Regions from separate parts of the Photobacterium sp. 2_MG-2023 genome, predicted to be linked through region 1. Evidence: predicted binding sites of a transcription regulator. Region 1 holds the regulator's gene; the other holds the start of a gene.
The links. Region 1 encodes MetJ, which represses methionine synthesis genes. Its sites were predicted from a motif close to TTAGACNTNTANANGTCTAA; they were not measured.

Region 1 (8,350 bases):
CCGGATTCAGTTCTGTGCCGGCACGGCGCAGGGCCTGCTGATAACCCTGAGAGCGGAACTGGCAGAGCATGGCACTGTCGGGACCTGTGATTTGGGCAATGTGTTTGTGGCCCATCTGGGTCAGGTAGTTCACGGCTTCAAATGCTGCGGTCAGGTTATCAATGTGGACGGTCGGCAGCTCCAGCTCAGGGGCAAACTCACAGGCCATCACCATAGGAGGCAGGTTTTTCTGTTCCGGTTTGCTGATATCAAAGGGTAAATCCGTGCCCAGCAGTAACATGCCGTCTGCCTGCTTGGTGAACACCAGATTCACGAATGAGTTCTCCCGGCTTTTCTGCTGGCCGCTGTCGCCCAGCAGTACCAGGTAGCCATATTCCATCGCTGCTTCTTCAATCCCCCGGATAATTTCCGTGAAATAGGGATCGCAGATGTCGGGGACGATAGCGACAATGGTTTTGGATTCATTGCGCCTAAGGTTACGAGCCAGGGAATTCGGGGAATAGCCAGCATCCATGACAGCCTGTTCGACTTTTTTACGGGTCGAGGCTGACACTTTTTCCGGGTTCATCAGAGCGCGCGACACAGTCGCGGTAGAGACTCCGGCTAGCTGGGCAACATCCTTCATTGTCGCCATAAATAGTTCCTCTCTAAGACATTTCTCTCAATAATGCTGGAGGATCGCAGCCAAATCGGTGCAGAAACCTGGTCCAACAAGCCTGTTATTGTAGGCGCTTTATGCGGGTTTAAACATGTGCCAAATAGCATAAATTACATTGGGCTTGTGATCCAAATCGCATTAATTATCTTATCTTCAGCTTAAATCCTGAGGTTCGACGTCTAGCGACCAGCGCACTTTCCGCGCCAATGGCAGCAAGTTAATGGCAGGACGGGCCACAGACAGCAGAGTTTGCAGGGTTTTCCTGTCGGGCGCCTGCAGCAGTAACTGCCACCGGTAGCGACCGGCGCGGCGGGAGAGAGGCGCCGGATTGGGGCCCAGCACCAGAGTGTGAGCCTCAAACAGCGGGCTGGCCTCCAGAATGCCGCGCATCTGATGCAGAAACTGCTCGGCCAGCTCACTTTGCGCTGCTTCGGCTCTGAACAGTGCCAGATAAGTAAAAGGCGGCAACATGGCCTGACGGCGTTCTGTCAGCGCCTGAACAGCAAAGTGGTCGTACCCTTTGTAGAGCAGGGCCTGAAGCAGGCTGTGTTCCGGATGGTGGGTTTGCAGCAGCACTTCACCCGGTTTACTGGCGCGGCCAGCACGGCCTGCGACCTGGATGAACAGCTGTGCCAGCCGCTCCGCAGCCCGAAAGTCATTACTGAACAGGGCGCTGTCGACATCGACCAGCGCTACCAGGGTCACATCCGGAAAGTGGTGACCTTTGGCCAGCATCTGGGTGCCGATCAGGATCTGGTACTCCTTGTTTCTGACCGCCTCAAGGTAATTGTCCAGGCTGCCTTTGCGGCGGGTACTGTCGCGATCAATGCGCACGGTACGGAACTCAGGAAACAAGCTGGCGAGCTGGTGTTCAAGCTGCTCGGTGCCGACCCCGACGGTTTGGAGCTGAGTCGAGCCGCACTGCTGACACTGGGGCATGACAGGACGCTGGGTCTGGCAATGGTGGCAGCGAAGCTCGCCGGAGTGCTGATGGTAAGTGTAATACGCATCGCATCGCTTACACTCCGCCAGCCAGCCACATTCGTGGCACATCAGCGCCGGCGCGAACCCGCGGCGGTTGAGAAACAGCATCACCTGATTGCCAGCGCTCAGATGCTGGCGCATACGGGCAATCAGCGGTGCGGACAGTCCTGCCTCCAGATGGAGTCCTTTCATGTCCAGTACCCCGTGACGGGCGGCCTGAGCGTTACCGGCGCGGCGGGTCAGATGCAGGTGGTGGTATTTGCCGGTTCTGGCATTGTGCAGGGTTTCCAGTGCCGGCGTGGCTGAACCGAGCACAACCGGAATGTTTTCTTTGCTGGCCCGCAGCACGGCCATGTCTCTGGCGTGATAGCGCAGGCTGTCCTGTTGCTTATAGGACGAGTCATGCTCTTCATCGACAATAATGATGCCGAGATCCGCGAACGGGGTGAACAGGGCAGAGCGGGTACCAATAATGATGCCGGCCTGATTGTCGCGCCCGGCCAGCCAGGCGCTGAGGCGCTCGGTATCATTCAGGCCGGAGTGAATGGTGAACAGCGGCACATTAAAGCGACGCTGAAAACGGTTGATGGTCTGCGGCGTCAGACCAATTTCCGGCACCAGCACCAGGGCCTGTTTACCGGCGGCCAGCACCGGCTCAATCAGGTTGAGATAGACTTCGGTCTTGCCTGAACCCGTCACACCTTCCAGTAAATAACAGGCATAACCCGGATTGGCATTGATACTGGCAATCGCCAGTGCCTGCTCTTCGTTGAGGCGGGGTTTCTCTTCGGTGACGGCGAAATCCGTTGGCCAGTGGCCGCTGGATGCTGTGGTGTGAAAACTGTCGACCCAGCCTTTTTCTGCCAGCGTTTTCAGGGTGGCGCTGTTAACCTCCTGGTCGAGTAAGGCATCGTGACTCAGCGCGCCATGGCGCAGCAGCGTCAGCACTTTAGCCTGCCGCGGTGCCCGTTTGAGCGCTGCCAGAGGTTGTTCCTGGCCTTTTTCTGTCAATTGCCAGTAACGAATCTCGGCATTGGCCGGTCTGCCTTTACGTAAGGCCGAAGGCAGGGCATTGGCCAGCGTATCGCCCAAAGGGTACTGGTAGTAGCGGCTGGTCCACTCCAGCAACTGAAACAATGGCGGTTGCCACAGCGGTTCGCTATCGAGAACGGCTTTGAGGGGCTTGAGCTGGTCGCGGGGAAAATCGGACTGCTCCGTCAGGGCAATCACTATCCCGGTGAGCTGCTGACGGCCAAATGGCACCCGTACCCGGCCACCGACCACGGGCCGTTGGCCTGATGGGATCAGGTAGTCGAAGCTTTTGTCCAGCGGAACGGGCAGGGCAACCCTGGCAATGGTGGCAGTCATGGGTATTGGCTGATATCACTTATACTTACAGGTAGATGGCAGTGTACCTTGCACAAGGGGTGAGGCAAAGCAAGACGACACTGCGATTGCAGGTTGATCTGTGTCGGCTGATTGATTATCATACGCCGCCTATTTGTCCAGCGCCTTTGGCCTGGCAGTATTTATTAACCACGTGTGGTGCCCGGCTTTGGATCGGGAGAGCGACACGGCCTTAGCTTAGAGGTTTCCCATGAAACAAGGTATCCACCCAGAATACACAGCTGTAAACGCAAAATGTTCTTGCGGCAACGCTTTTGTCTTTAATTCAACCATGAAAAAAGACATCAGCCTGGATGTGTGTGACAAATGTCACCCATTCTACACTGGTAAGCAGCGTCAAGTGAGCACCGGTGGCCGTATCGACAAATTCAACAAGCGTTTCGGCGCTCTGTCTAGCAAGTAATTGCTTTAAGACACTGTCGAGAAAAGGGACGCATATGCGTCCCTTTTTGCTATTTGCTGTTTCTTCCCGCCTTTAATGACTGATTTATTTGTAGTCATTGACTCCAACCTGTCATCCCCTGCATATCTTCTGGCCTGTCACGGTTATTGTCTTGGTATTACCAGCTTGTGCGAACTAGGATTTTGTGCTGCTATCGAATATGATTGATTGTTCAATACCGAACCGAACAGAACATCCATCCATTCAGGATTCTAATAATTATGTCTGAAGATTTTCGTCAACAAGCACTTCACTATCATGCTTACCCTGTCCCCGGGAAAATTTCGGTTGAACTAAGCAAGCCTGCCAATACAGTAGAAGATCTCGCTCTGGCCTACAGCCCTGGTGTGGCTGAGCCGGTGCGGGAAATCGCCCAGAATGCAGAGAATGTGTATAAGTACACAGGTAAAGGCAACATGGTTGCTGTGATTACCAATGGTACGGCCATTCTTGGTTTGGGTAACCTGGGGCCGTTGGCTTCTAAGCCGGTTATGGAAGGTAAGGCCCTGCTGTTCAAGCGTTTCGCTGGCCTGGATTCGATTGATATCGAAGTGAAACACCGTACCATCGACGAGTTCGTTGATACTGTGGCCAATATCGCCGATACCTTTGGTGGTATTAACCTGGAAGATATCAAAGCCCCTGATTGTTTTGAGATTGAAAAACGCCTGATCGAACGTTGCCAGGTGCCTGTGTTCCATGATGACCAGCACGGTACGGCAATTGTAACGGCAGCCGGTATGCTGAACGCACTGGAACTGCAGGGCAAAGATATCAAAGAAGCAGTGATCATCTGCCTGGGTGCCGGCGCAGCGGCCGTCGCCTGTATGGAACTGTTGATCAAATGCGGCGCGCAGCGTGAAAAAATCTACATGCTGGATCGCAAAGGTGTGATTCACACCCGTCGTGATGACATCAACGAGTATAAGCAACTGTTTGCCAACAACACAGATAAGCGCACCCTGGAAGATGTTATCGAAGGCGCGGATATCTTTGTCGGTGTCTCAGGCCCGGATCTGCTGGCCCCTGAGTCGCTGAAACTGATGGCTGACAAGCCGATCGTGTTTGCCTGCTCAAACCCGGATCCGGAAATTAAACCTGAGCTGGCCCATGCGGTTCGTAATGATCTGATCATGGGAACCGGCCGTTCGGATTATCCGAACCAGGTAAATAACGTCATTTGTTTCCCGTTTATCTTCCGTGGTGCGTTGGATGTGCGTGCCAGCGAGATTAACGATGAAATGAAACTGGCTGCGGTGAACGCTATCCGCGAACTGGCCAAAGAACCGGTGCCGGCAGAAGTTGTTAAAGCAGCAGGTGTGGATAAGCTGGAGTTCGGTCCGGACTATATTATCCCTAAACCTATGGATCCGCGTTTGTTGCCACGGGTTGCCAAAGCGGTTGCGGTCGCGGCTGTGGAATCTGGCGTTGCCCGTATCGAAATGCCTGTGGGTTACATGGAAGTGTAATGACACACAGTGTGTGCTTATGATTGAAAAAACCAGCCATATGGCTGGTTTTTTTTTATCTCAAGGCGTTATGTTGATTATTCGTTGATGTCTTCGTACTCAATACCCAGGCTGTCCATGATGGCCTTAGCTTCTGCCGGTAAATCGTCAGGGCGATCTTTGCGGATATCTTCATCCGTTGGCAGTGGCTGGCCGGTGTAGGCATGCAGGAATGCTTCGCACAGCAGTTCACTGTTGGTGGCGTGGCGAAGGTTATTTACCTGACGGCGGGTGCGTTCATCTGTGAGGATTTTCAACACCTTTAATGGGATAGAGACAGTGATTTTCTTGACCTGCTCATTTTTCTTGCCATGTTCCGCATAAGGGCTGATGTACTCACCGTTCCACTTTGCCATTGTTTACCTTCTCAGCGATATAGGGTTTTGAAATATTGTATGGGGGGAATTTTAGCGGCATTTACTGCCACAAGCAAAGACATATAGACGTCTAGAAGTGTTGACGTCTTTTTTAAATCTCGCTAAGGTTGAAGCATCTTACTCTCGTCGGCCTCTGGCCTGGTCCCGGAAACAAGGAAGCAAATTACATGAGTGACAAGAAAACAGCTACTATCGCTGTTCGCAGCGGCATTGAAACCGATCAGCAATTTCGTGCAGTGGTGCCACCTATTTACTTGACCTCAACCTATGGCTTCCCTGAATTAGGGACTTTACCTCAGTACGATTATTCCCGCTCGGGAAATCCCACCCGTAATTTACTGGCAGACACTCTGGCGGAACTGGAAGGCGGAGCGGGTGGTGTGGTGACCAGCTGTGGTACAGCGGCGATTAACCTGCTGGCAACGGCGCAGCTGGGGCCGGATGATCTGGTTGTGGCCCCCCATGACTGCTACGGCGGTACCTACCGCTTGTTCAATACCCGTGCCGGCAAAGGTGACTTCAAGGTGCTTTTTGTCGATCAGGGCAACCCTAAGGCGCTGGCTGAAGCACTGGCCAGAAAACCTAAACTGGTGTGGGTTGAAACGCCGTCCAACCCCTTGTTGCGGGTGATTGACGTCGAGCAGCTGTGTTTGCAGGCGCATGACGCGGGAGCGCTGGTGGCGGTGGATAACACTTTCCTCTCGCCGGCGCTGCAGCAGCCCATCGCGCTGGGCGCGGACTTCGTGGTGCATTCCACCACTAAATATATCAATGGGCATTCCGATGTGGTTGGCGGGGTGCTGATTGCGAAAGACAGCGAGCACGCCGAGAACTTGTCCTGGTGGGCCAACTGTATCGGCGCCACCGGCGCGCCCTTTGATGCTTACCTGACCCTGCGCGGCGTACGTACTTTGATGGCACGTATGCGTGTCCATGAAGAAAATTCCGCCCGGCTGCTGGCCTATCTGCAAACCCAGCCGCTGGTGGGTAAGATTTATCACCCCAGCCTGGCAGATCACCCAGGTCATGAGATTGCGGCCCGGCAGCAAAAAGGCTTTGGCTCCATGCTGAGTTTTGAGCTGGCCGGCAGCATGCAGCAACTGGAAGTTTTTGTGGCGTCTTTGCACGATTTCTCTCTGGCTGAGTCACTGGGCGGCACGGAGAGCCTGATTGCGCATCCTGCCAGCATGACCCACCGTGCCATGTCGGATGAGGCGCAGCGCGAGGCCGGTATCTTGCCGTCGCTGCTGCGTCTGTCTGTGGGCCTGGAAGATGCCGATGATTTGATTGCCGATCTGGCTCAGGCCTTTACCAAAGCGGCGGAGGTCAGTGAATGACCCTGACACGTCAGTTGCACAAATTTGGCGGCAGCAGTTTAGCGGATGCCAGCTGTTACCGTAATGTCGCCCATATTCTCGAGCAGTATTCCAGCGCCGATGATCTGGTGGTGGTCTCGGCAGCCGGTAAAACAACCAACCGACTGATTCAGTGGCTGTCTTTGCTGAGCAAAGATGGCCGGCTGGCGCATGAAAGCCTGCAGGATTTGCGCACCTTCCAGCAGCACCTCATCGAAGAGCTGTTAGAGGAAACCGTGGCGGATGAGCTGTTAACCTCGCTGCATCTGGAGTTCAGTGAGCTGGGTCAGCTCACTGACAGCGAGATCACCCCGGCCAGACAAGCCTGGGTACTCGGACACGGTGAACTCTGGTCCTCCCGATTACTGGCCGCACTGCTGACACACAAAGGCATGGCGGCACGTGCGCTGGACTCGCGGAGTTTCCTGCGTGCCGAGCGCGCCGCTCAGCCGGAAGTTGACCGTGGCCGTTCACTGCCGTTGCTGCAAAATGAGCTGGCACAGCACAGTGGTCATCGCATGGTGATCACAGGTTTTATGGCCAGCAATCAAGCCGGAGAAACCGTACTGCTGGGGCGCAATGGTTCGGATTATTCCGCCACTGTTATCGGCGCCCTGGCCGGTGTCAGCCGGGTGACCATCTGGAGTGATGTCGCCGGTGTCTACAGTGCGGATCCCCGTCTGGTCAGTGATGCTTGTCTGTTGCCCTTGCTGCGACTTGATGAGGCTGACGAGCTGGCTCGTCTGGCGGCTCCTGTGCTGCACAGCCGCACGCTTCAGCCTGTGGCCCAGAGTGCCATCGACCTGACACTGCGCTGCAGTCTGCTGCCGGAATCTGGCTCGACTCGTGTGGAGCGGGTACTGGCATCTGGCCGTGGCGCCAAAATTATTACCTCTCTGGATGAGGTCTGTCTGCTGGAGCTGTCTGTCTCCCGAGCCCAGACGCTGGAGCAGGTGGAGCGCGAGCTGGCGACTCTGCTGCCGAAAGCGCAGCTGATCCCGCTGGCTCAAGCGGTGGAAACCGACAAAGGACAGATTCTGCTGGCATATACCGCTGAAGTGGCCAACGGGGTACTGGCACTGCTGCAGGACAGCGGTTTACCAGCCGAGATCCGTTTGCGCGACGGTTTTACTATGGTGGCCGCGGTAGGGGCCGGGGTGGTGATAAACCCTGTGCACTGTCATGGCTTCCAGCAGCAGTTGAAAGGCCAGCCGGTCGAATTTATTGCCGAAGCCGAATCCGGGCTGAGTCTGGTGGCGGTGCTGCGGCAGGCCGATACCCAGGCCCTGGTTCAGCTGATTCACCAAAATTTGTTCCAGGCGCAAAAGCGTATCGGTCTGATCTTGTGCGGCAAGGGCAATATCGGCAGCCGTTGGCTGGAGTTGCTGGAAGAAGAAAAGGTGGCACTGGAAAAGCGTCACGGCATGAGCTTTACCCTGATAGGGGTGGCCGATAGCCGGCGCTACTGGCTTAATCTGCAGGGCATTGAGCCAGTTCAGGCTCTGACCCGGTTTGATGATGAAGCCACAGACGGCACGGACTGGCTCCCGGCTCTGGGGCAGCATGACTATGATGAGCTGGTGGTACTGGATGTCACCGCCAGCAAAGCACTGTCTGAG
Region 2 (8,350 bases), on a different contig from region 1:
ATGGTCACGGGCTAAACGGGATAAGGTTTCAGCATCGCTCAGTGCACCGGTTGAGGTTTCCGCATGCACAAAAGCCAGTATTTTCGCATCCGGATGGGCTTTGAGTGCTGCTTCAACGGCTTGCGGATCAACCGGCTCTCCCCATTCATTATCCACCAGCACAGCTTCACCGCCGCAGCGCACAACATTTTCCCGCATCCGCTCGCCAAATACCCCGTTACGGCAGACGATCACCTTCTCGCCCGGCTCAACCAGATTGACAAAACAGGCTTCCATTCCTGCACTGCCCGGCGCAGATACCGCTATAGTAAATGGGTTGGTAGTCTGAAATGCATACTGAAGCAATTGCTTAAGCTCATCCATCATTCCAATGAACAGTGGGTCAAGATGACCGACAGTCGGGCGGCTGAGCGCCTGCAACACCTGCGGATAAATGTCCGACGGACCGGGTCCCATCAGTATGCGTTGAGGTGGGTAAAAACTGTGAATTGTCATAAGGCTTCTCCATCTGCACAGACACATAAGTTACTTATAAATTCAGTGCATTAGTTATTGTTGGCAACAGTCGCTTTTACAGGGCATTCCTAGCGAGCATAACAGAACCACCCGTACCTGAAACCAGGCAGGCAAATTTATGCAAAGTCAGTAACAATCTTGACACAGAAAAATGCATTCAAGCATTGACAAAGCCCCCCCTCTCATATTCAATAAGGGCAATTTTTGTTCACCCTGAGAAAGCTCATTTTTCAGGTGAAAACGGAAGAGGCGCGTTATCCAGGTATCTATGCGGCGGGGCCCCACCCCAAAGCACCATAGAGAGGGGGAGCAACGCCGAGATACGGTGAGACAGGGGGCTTGCCGTATCGGCTTTGAAGGTTGAATCCTTCTGGCTGTCACCTGCATCATCCAGTGCAGGTGGAGAGCTTCTGGTAGCAGCAGTCTTAGTACGTCTCGCCTAATGGCTCTTCTGACACTCAAGTCGGAAAGATTCCCCAAATTTTGCCCCATGTTTACGCTTTGTTAAGTGGGAGATCACATTGAGCCCTGTAATTTCTTCTTCAGCGTTGAACGCTGAAATCACAGTCGCAAAATTTGGCGGCACTAGTGTGGCTGATTTCGTTGCAATGAGCCGTAGTGCTAAGATAGTTATCAATAATCCGACAACCAAACTGGTGTTGATCAGTGCGTGTTCCGGTGTGACTAATATTTTAGTCGAACTGGCCAACGGCGTGGCCGATGCCGGGCACCGACATAACCTGATGGAGCGCCTTCGCGCCATTCACCACAGCGTGCTGGCGGATTTACAGCAGCCTGAACAGGTTGCGGGTAACATTGATGAACTGCTCGATCAGGTCGCCGAACTTGCCATAAAAGCCGCAGAACATAAATCGGCTGAGCTGACAGATCAACTGGTTGCCAACGGTGAATTGCTGTCTACCCATCTGTTTACGCAAATCATGTGTGAGATGGGTGCTGACGCATTGCGTTACGATATCCGGGAAGTGCTGCGTACTGACAGCCGCTTTGGTAAAGCCAGCCCTGAACAGGAAATGATTCGTCAACTGACAGAGGAAAAGCTATTACCTCTGCTGCAGGATAAGATTATCGTTTCTCAGGGTTTCATCGGTAGTGATGAGCAAGGTCGCACAACAACACTTGGCCGCGGTGGCAGTGATTACAGTGCCGCCCTTATGGCTGAGGCGGTGAGTGCCGGCACATTGGAAATCTGGACTGATGTCCCAGGCATGTACACCACAGATCCGCGTATTGCGCCCAAAGCCACGCCAATCAAAGAAATCAGCTTCAGCGAAGCCTCTGAGATGGCCAATTTTGGCGCCAAGATCTTGCATCCATCGACATTGATCCCGGCCGTTCGCCGTCAGATCCCTGTGTTTGTTGGATCGTCCAGGGCACCAGAGCAAGGCGGCACCTGGATCCGTAAATCCGTTACTGAAGCACCGCTGTTCCGTGCGCTGGCACTGCGCTCGAACCAGACCCTGATCACCCTGACCAGCCTGAACATGTTTCATGCTTATGGTTTCCTGGCCGAAGTCTTCCGGATTCTGGCTGAGCATAAGGTCTCTGTTGATCTGATTTCTACCTCTGAAGTCAGCGTGTCTTTGACCATGGATCAGACCGATACAGGCGGCGGCGCACCCACGCTGCCTCCGGGGGCGCATGCCGCGCTCAGTGAGCTGTGTCGCGTTGAGATTGAACAGGATCTGTGCCTGATTTCGCTGATTGGTAACCGCATGAGTCAGACTGCCGGTTCAGTGAGTACCGTGTTCGATTCGCTGGACGAGTACAAGCTGCGTATGATTTGCTACGGTGCCAGCCCGCACAACCTGTGCTTCCTGGTTAAAACCGAACATGCCATGCCTATTGCTCAGAATCTGCACCGTAAGATTTTTGAGTAATTTCACGTCCCGTTCCGGTAAAAAAGGCGCTCATTGAGCGCCTTTTTGTCTTCAGTGAACAGCTATCACAGATTAGGCCCCAGCCATTTCTCCGCTTCGATCTCACCCCAGCCTTTGCGCTCGGCGTAGCTTTCCATCTGGTCACGCTGGATCTGTGCAACGGCAAAATAGCGCGATTCCGGATGTGAGAAGTACCAGCCTGATACGGCCGCCCCCGGCCACATGGCGTAGCTTTCTGTCAGAATCATGCCGGTATTGGCCTCCGCATCCAACAATGTCCAGATCTCGCCTTTCTCTGTGTGTTCCGGACAAGCCGGATAGCCTGGCGCTGGCCGGATACCCTGGTATTTCTCACGGATCAGATCTTCGTTACTCAGGTTCTCGTCCGGCGCATAGCCCCAGATCTCCTTACGGACAGTCTCATGCATGAATTCCGCAAAGGCTTCAGCAAGACGATCTGCCACCGCTTGAATCATAATCGCGTTGTAATCATCGCCTTTGGCTTTAAACTGATCGGCAATCTCATATTCACCGATTCCGCCGGTTACCGCAAAGGCACCAATCCAGTCAGCTTTACCGCTTTCTTTCGGGGCAATGTAATCCGACAGACAGTAATTCGGCCCTTTGGGTTTCTCTGTCTGCTGGCGCAGTCCGCGTAAGGTTGTCAGTACCTGGGTTCGGGTCTCATCGGTGTAGACTTCGATATCATCACCAATATTATTGGCCGGGAATAAGCCACAGACACCATTGGCCTTTATCATGCCGCTGGCTTCGATCTCATCCAGCAGCTGATTGGCATCATCAAATAGGCGCTGGGCTTCCTGACCCACTACTTCGTGGCGCAAAATGGTGGGATATTTACCACTCAGCGACCAGGTCATAAAGAAGGGCGTCCAGTCGATATAACGCCGCAATGTCGCGATATCAAAATCCTTGAACACGTGGATCCCCGGCTTTTGCGGCGCGGGAGGAGTGTAGCTATTCCAGTCAATCGCCACTTTATTGGCGCGGGCAGCTTCCAGGCTGACAGGAGCACTTCGTGGACGCTTGCGGGCGTGTTGCTCCCGCACTACCTCGTATTCCTTGTCAAGGCGCTCAACAAACGCTGGCCGCTGGGCATCCGACAAGAGTGCCGAACATACCCCTACAGCACGCGAGGCGTTTGAGACATAAACGACAGGGGCATGGTAGTTCTGCTCAATTTTGACTGCCGTGTGGGCCTTGGACGTTGTAGCCCCGCCAATCAGCAAAGGAAGATCAAAGCCCTGGCGCTCCATTTCTTTGGCAACATGCACCATTTCATCAAGTGAAGGAGTGATCAGCCCGGAGAGGCCGATAATATCGACCTTCTCTTCTTTGGCCACTTTCAGGATCTTGTCGCAAGACACCATGACGCCCAGATCGATGATCTCGTAGTTATTACACTGCAGCACCACTCCGACAATATTTTTACCGATATCGTGCACATCGCCTTTCACCGTGGCGAGCAGTATTTTGCCGTTAGTGCGTCCGACTTGCTTCTCGGCATTGATGTAAGGTTCGAGATAAGCGACGGCCTGTTTCATCACCCGAGCTGATTTCACCACCTGAGGCAAGAACATTTTACCTTCACCGAACAGATCACCGACTATGTTCATACCTGCCATCAAAGGCCCTTCAATCACCTCTAACGGTTTTTCCGCGTTCTGACGGGCTTCTTCGGTATCTTCAACAATAAACTCAGTGATCCCTTTGACCAGCGCATGGGACAGGCGTTTATCGACCGGCCAGCCGCGCCATTCAGCGGCTGTTTTATCTTCTACCGCTTCGCCGCTGCCCCGGTACTTATCCGCAAGATCCAGCAAGCGCTCGGTAGAGTCATCCCGGCGATTCAATACAACGTCTTCAACGGCTTCGCGTAACTCGTCTGCCAGGTCATCGTAAATGGCCAGCTGACCGGCATTCACAATGCCCATATCCATGCCATTTTTAAAACAGTGATACAGGAACACGGCATGAATCGCTTCCCGCACAGGATCATTACCACGGAACGAGAAAGACACATTCGAAACACCACCCGACACCATCGCATGTGGCAGAGTGCGCTTGATGTCTCCTACAGCTTCAATGAAATCAACCGCGTAGTTATTGTGCTCATCAATCCCGGTAGCTACTGCGAAAATGTTCGGGTCAAAAATGATATCTTCCGGCGGGTAGCCCACCTCATCAACCAGAATGCGATAGGCATTGGTACAGATCTCTATCTTACGCTCACGGGTATCGGCCTGACCCACTTCATCAAACGCCATCACAATCACGGCTGCGCCATAGCGGCGAATCAGTTTCGCCTGTTCAACAAACCTCTCTTTACCTTCTTTGAGAGATATTGAGTTAACAATTGGCTTACCCTGCACACACTTAAGGCCAGCTTCCAGTATTTCCCACTTGGATGAGTCAATCATAATGGGGACACGGGAGATTTCAGGCTCAGAGGCACACAGGTTCAGAAAGCGCACCATGGCAGCTTCGGCATCCAGCATGCCTTCATCCATATTGATATCGATGATCTGAGCACCGGCTTCCACCTGCTGACGTGCCACTTCCAGCGCTTCGTCATAAAGCTCTTCTTTGATTAACCTACGGAAACGGGCTGAACCTGTCACATTGGTCCGCTCACCGACATTGACAAATAAAGTGTCTTTTTCAATGGTTAGCGGCTCAAGCCCTGATAAACGGCAGGCCACAGGAATCTCAGGCAATGGACGTGGCGCTACATTCTCCGTCACCCGGGCCATTTCACGAATATGCTCTGGCGTGGTGCCACAACAACCGCCCACCAGGTTCAGAAAGCCGGACTCCGCCCATTCTTTGATATGCTCAGCCATTTCTGTCGCTTCAAGGTCATACTCGCCGAATGCGTTTGGCAGACCGGCATTCGGGTGCGCTGATACCGCACACTCAGAAATACGTGATAATTCTTCCACATACTGACGCAGCTCATCCGGACCCAATGCACAGTTAAGGCCAAATGAAATAGGTTTGACGTGTCGCAGAGAATTGTAAAAAGCTTCAGTGGTTTGTCCTGATAAGGTGCGGCCGGAGGCATCGGTGATTGTGCCTGAAATCATAACAGGCAAAGTCACGCCCAGCTCTTCAAAGACCTTATCCACGGCAAACGCACAGGCTTTGGCATTCAGGGTATCAAAAATAGTTTCAATCAGGATGATATCGGACCCGCCAGCTATCAGGGCGCGGGTTGATTCGGAATACGCTGCTACCAATAGATCAAACGACACGTTCCTGAAACCGGGATCGTTCACATCCGGTGATATCGAACAGGTACGGTTAGTCGGACCGAGAACACCAGCTACAAATCGTGGTTTGTCCGGTGTTTTCGCCGTCCACTCATCAGCCGCCTGACGAGCCAGCTTTGCCGCTTCGAAATTAATCTCGGCACTCAGACTCTCCATGTCATAGTCAGCCATGGCAATAGTCGTTGAGTTGAAAGTGTTGGTCTCAAGAATATCAGCGCCGGCTTCAAGATAAGCGGAGTGAATATCCTTGATCAGTTGCGGCTGGGAGAGTACCAGCAGATCGTTATTGCCTTTAAGATCCGAATGCCAATCAGAAAAACGTTCACCACGGTAATCCTCTTCATCCAGCTTGTAGCTCTGGATCATGGTGCCCATGCCCCCATCTATGATGAGGATCTGTTCCTTAAGTCGCTTTTGTAATAAATCCGTACCCTTCGACACTGCTTACTTCCTTACACTTAAACCTATCAGCTGCTAACATCCTATCACAGCCTGATTGGAAATCTAGACGTCCATATATCGTTTGCGAAAACTTATTATCCAAGCGTAAGCCTAAAGTTTTTATGGCTATCAGAGGCCCGAGCATTTATATTTTGTCACAATTTTTGCTTAACACTTTAACAACAGATGAGGATCAAGGATGTCGGTATACAGTACCCTCTGTTTTCTCGCCGCCGCTGCGATGGTTATTGCCTTTATTAACCACAAAATAGGCAAGATGCAAACCACTATCGCCATCACAGCCGGTGCTATTATTTTATCGCTCGGAATTGTGATCGCAGGCCACAACGGCTGGTTTCACCTCGAAGAAATTGCTGCGGAACAGCTGGGTCAGATCGATTTCGAAAGCTTTCTGCTAAAAGGCATTTTAGGCTTCTTACTTTTTGCTGGCGGTTTAGGGATCAAGCTGCCACATCTCGAAGATCAAAAATGGGAAATCACCATTCTGGCACTGGGGGCCACACTGTTTTCCACATTCTTCATCGGTGGCAGCCTTTGGTGGATATGCCAGATGCTGGGAATCCAGTTAGACCTGATTTACTGCCTGCTGTTCGGCGCATTAATTTCACCGACGGACCCAATAGCCGTGCTGGCGATAGTAAAAAAACTGCACGCGCCGCGCCGCATCTCCACACAAATTGAAGGTGAGTCGCTGTTTAACGATGGATTTGGCCTGGTCATCTTCGTCACTTTGTTTACCATCGCCTTTGGTGATGAAGCACCTACTGTGCTGGGTGTTGGCCATCTTTTCCTGCAGGAAGCCATTGGTGGCATAACCTATGGTTTTGTTCTCGGCCTGCTGTTCCATTATCTGATCAGTTCGACAGACGATCACTCCATGGAACTTCTGCTGACTCTGGGAATCCCAACGGCTGGTTATGCTTTTGCCGATGTTATTCATGTGTCCGGGCCGCTAGCTATGGTGGTCTCCGGTATCATGATAGGCAACTGGACCCGTTATATCGGCTTTTCTAAAGAGAGTGAAGACCATCTGGATCACTTCTGGGAGTTGGTTGATGAATTCCTGAACGGTGTACTCTTCCTGCTGATTGGTATGAGCATGCTGTCTTTCAGCTTCCATGAGGAAGACTGGACACTGATGGTGATAGCTGTGCCGCTGGTGCTACTGGCGCGCTACCTGAGTGTGAAGCTGTCGTACCTTGGCTTTAAACGTTTCCGCCAATACAATCCCGAGTCGGTGAAGATCCTCACTTGGGGTGGCTTGCGTGGTGGTCTTGCTCTGGCGATGGCGATGGCGATCCCTGCCGGTGTTATCGTTATTCCGGAGAAAAATATTGATGTGAAAGAGATAATTCTGGTGATGACCTATTCAGTCGTGGTGTTCTCTATCCTGATCCAGGGCTCTACCATTACACCTATGATCGAAAAAGCTAAAGCCTGGGAAGCGAAGAAAGCGAAAGAGAACAAACAAACCGCTCATGCTCACCAACAACCGGAAACCGATCCCAAATCCTGAATACTGACGATGAAAAAGACCTGCTTTGGCAGGTCTTTTTATTTGTGAGGGCAACGTCAATCAGTCGTCCTTGGTGAATTTATCTTCCGAGAAGTGATCCAAATCATAAGGCGTTTGCTGATAGACACAATAGTTCAGCCAGTTGGCAAATAACAAATGGCCATGACTGCGCCAACTCGCAACAGGCGGTTTATCCGGATCATTATCCTGATAGTAATTTACTGGGATTTTGGGCTCCATCCCCTCTCCCAGATCACGCATATATTCATTATGTAATGTATGGGCATCGTATTCAGGATGTCCTGTCACGAAGACATTACGCTTATCTTTGGTGGCGGCTAAATACACTCCTGCCTGATCTGAGGTGGCCAGAATGTCCAGATCAGTGTGCTCCGATAAAAACTCAGGCGAGAAGTCGGCATAGCGCGAGTGGGGAGCCCAAAAGGTATCGTCAAAACCTCTCAGAAGAGGATGATGGGGATTGTGGACCCTATGGGTGTAGATACCTGATAATTTCTCTTTGCGGGTACGCTTAGGTAAATCGTACATCAGCTTAAGCCCAGCCTGAGCGGCCCAGCACACATACATGGTCGAAGTCACGTGCCCTTTCGCCCAGGTCAGAATGGCCTGGATTTCTTCCCAGTACAGCACATCTTCAAACT

Region 2: metH (methionine synthase) is a predicted target of MetJ. The motif match lies at 6,207-6,226, and genes of this name have one in related genera.

The regions. Positions count from the first base shown of each region.
Region 1 covers NZ_JAUOQQ010000004.1:151,017-159,366, forward strand. Annotated here, with positions in the region: gene cytR (DNA-binding transcriptional regulator CytR) at 1-634, opposite strand, end outside; gene priA (primosomal protein N') at 812-3,010, opposite strand; gene rpmE (50S ribosomal protein L31) at 3,240-3,452, shown strand; gene Q4491_RS05370 (malic enzyme-like NAD(P)-binding protein) at 3,713-4,960, shown strand; gene metJ (met regulon transcriptional regulator MetJ) at 5,038-5,355, opposite strand; gene Q4491_RS05380 (O-succinylhomoserine (thiol)-lyase) at 5,544-6,713, shown strand; gene Q4491_RS05385 (bifunctional aspartate kinase/homoserine dehydrogenase II) at 6,710-8,350, shown strand, end outside.
Region 2 covers NZ_JAUOQQ010000044.1:970-9,319, reverse strand. Annotated here, with positions in the region: gene Q4491_RS21215 (alanine--glyoxylate aminotransferase family protein) at 1-495, opposite strand, end outside; lysine riboswitch at 753-934, shown strand; gene lysC (lysine-sensitive aspartokinase 3) at 1,038-2,417, shown strand; gene metH (methionine synthase) at 2,483-6,151, opposite strand; gene Q4491_RS21200 (sodium:proton antiporter) at 6,351-7,688, shown strand; gene metA (homoserine O-succinyltransferase) at 7,749-8,350, opposite strand, start outside.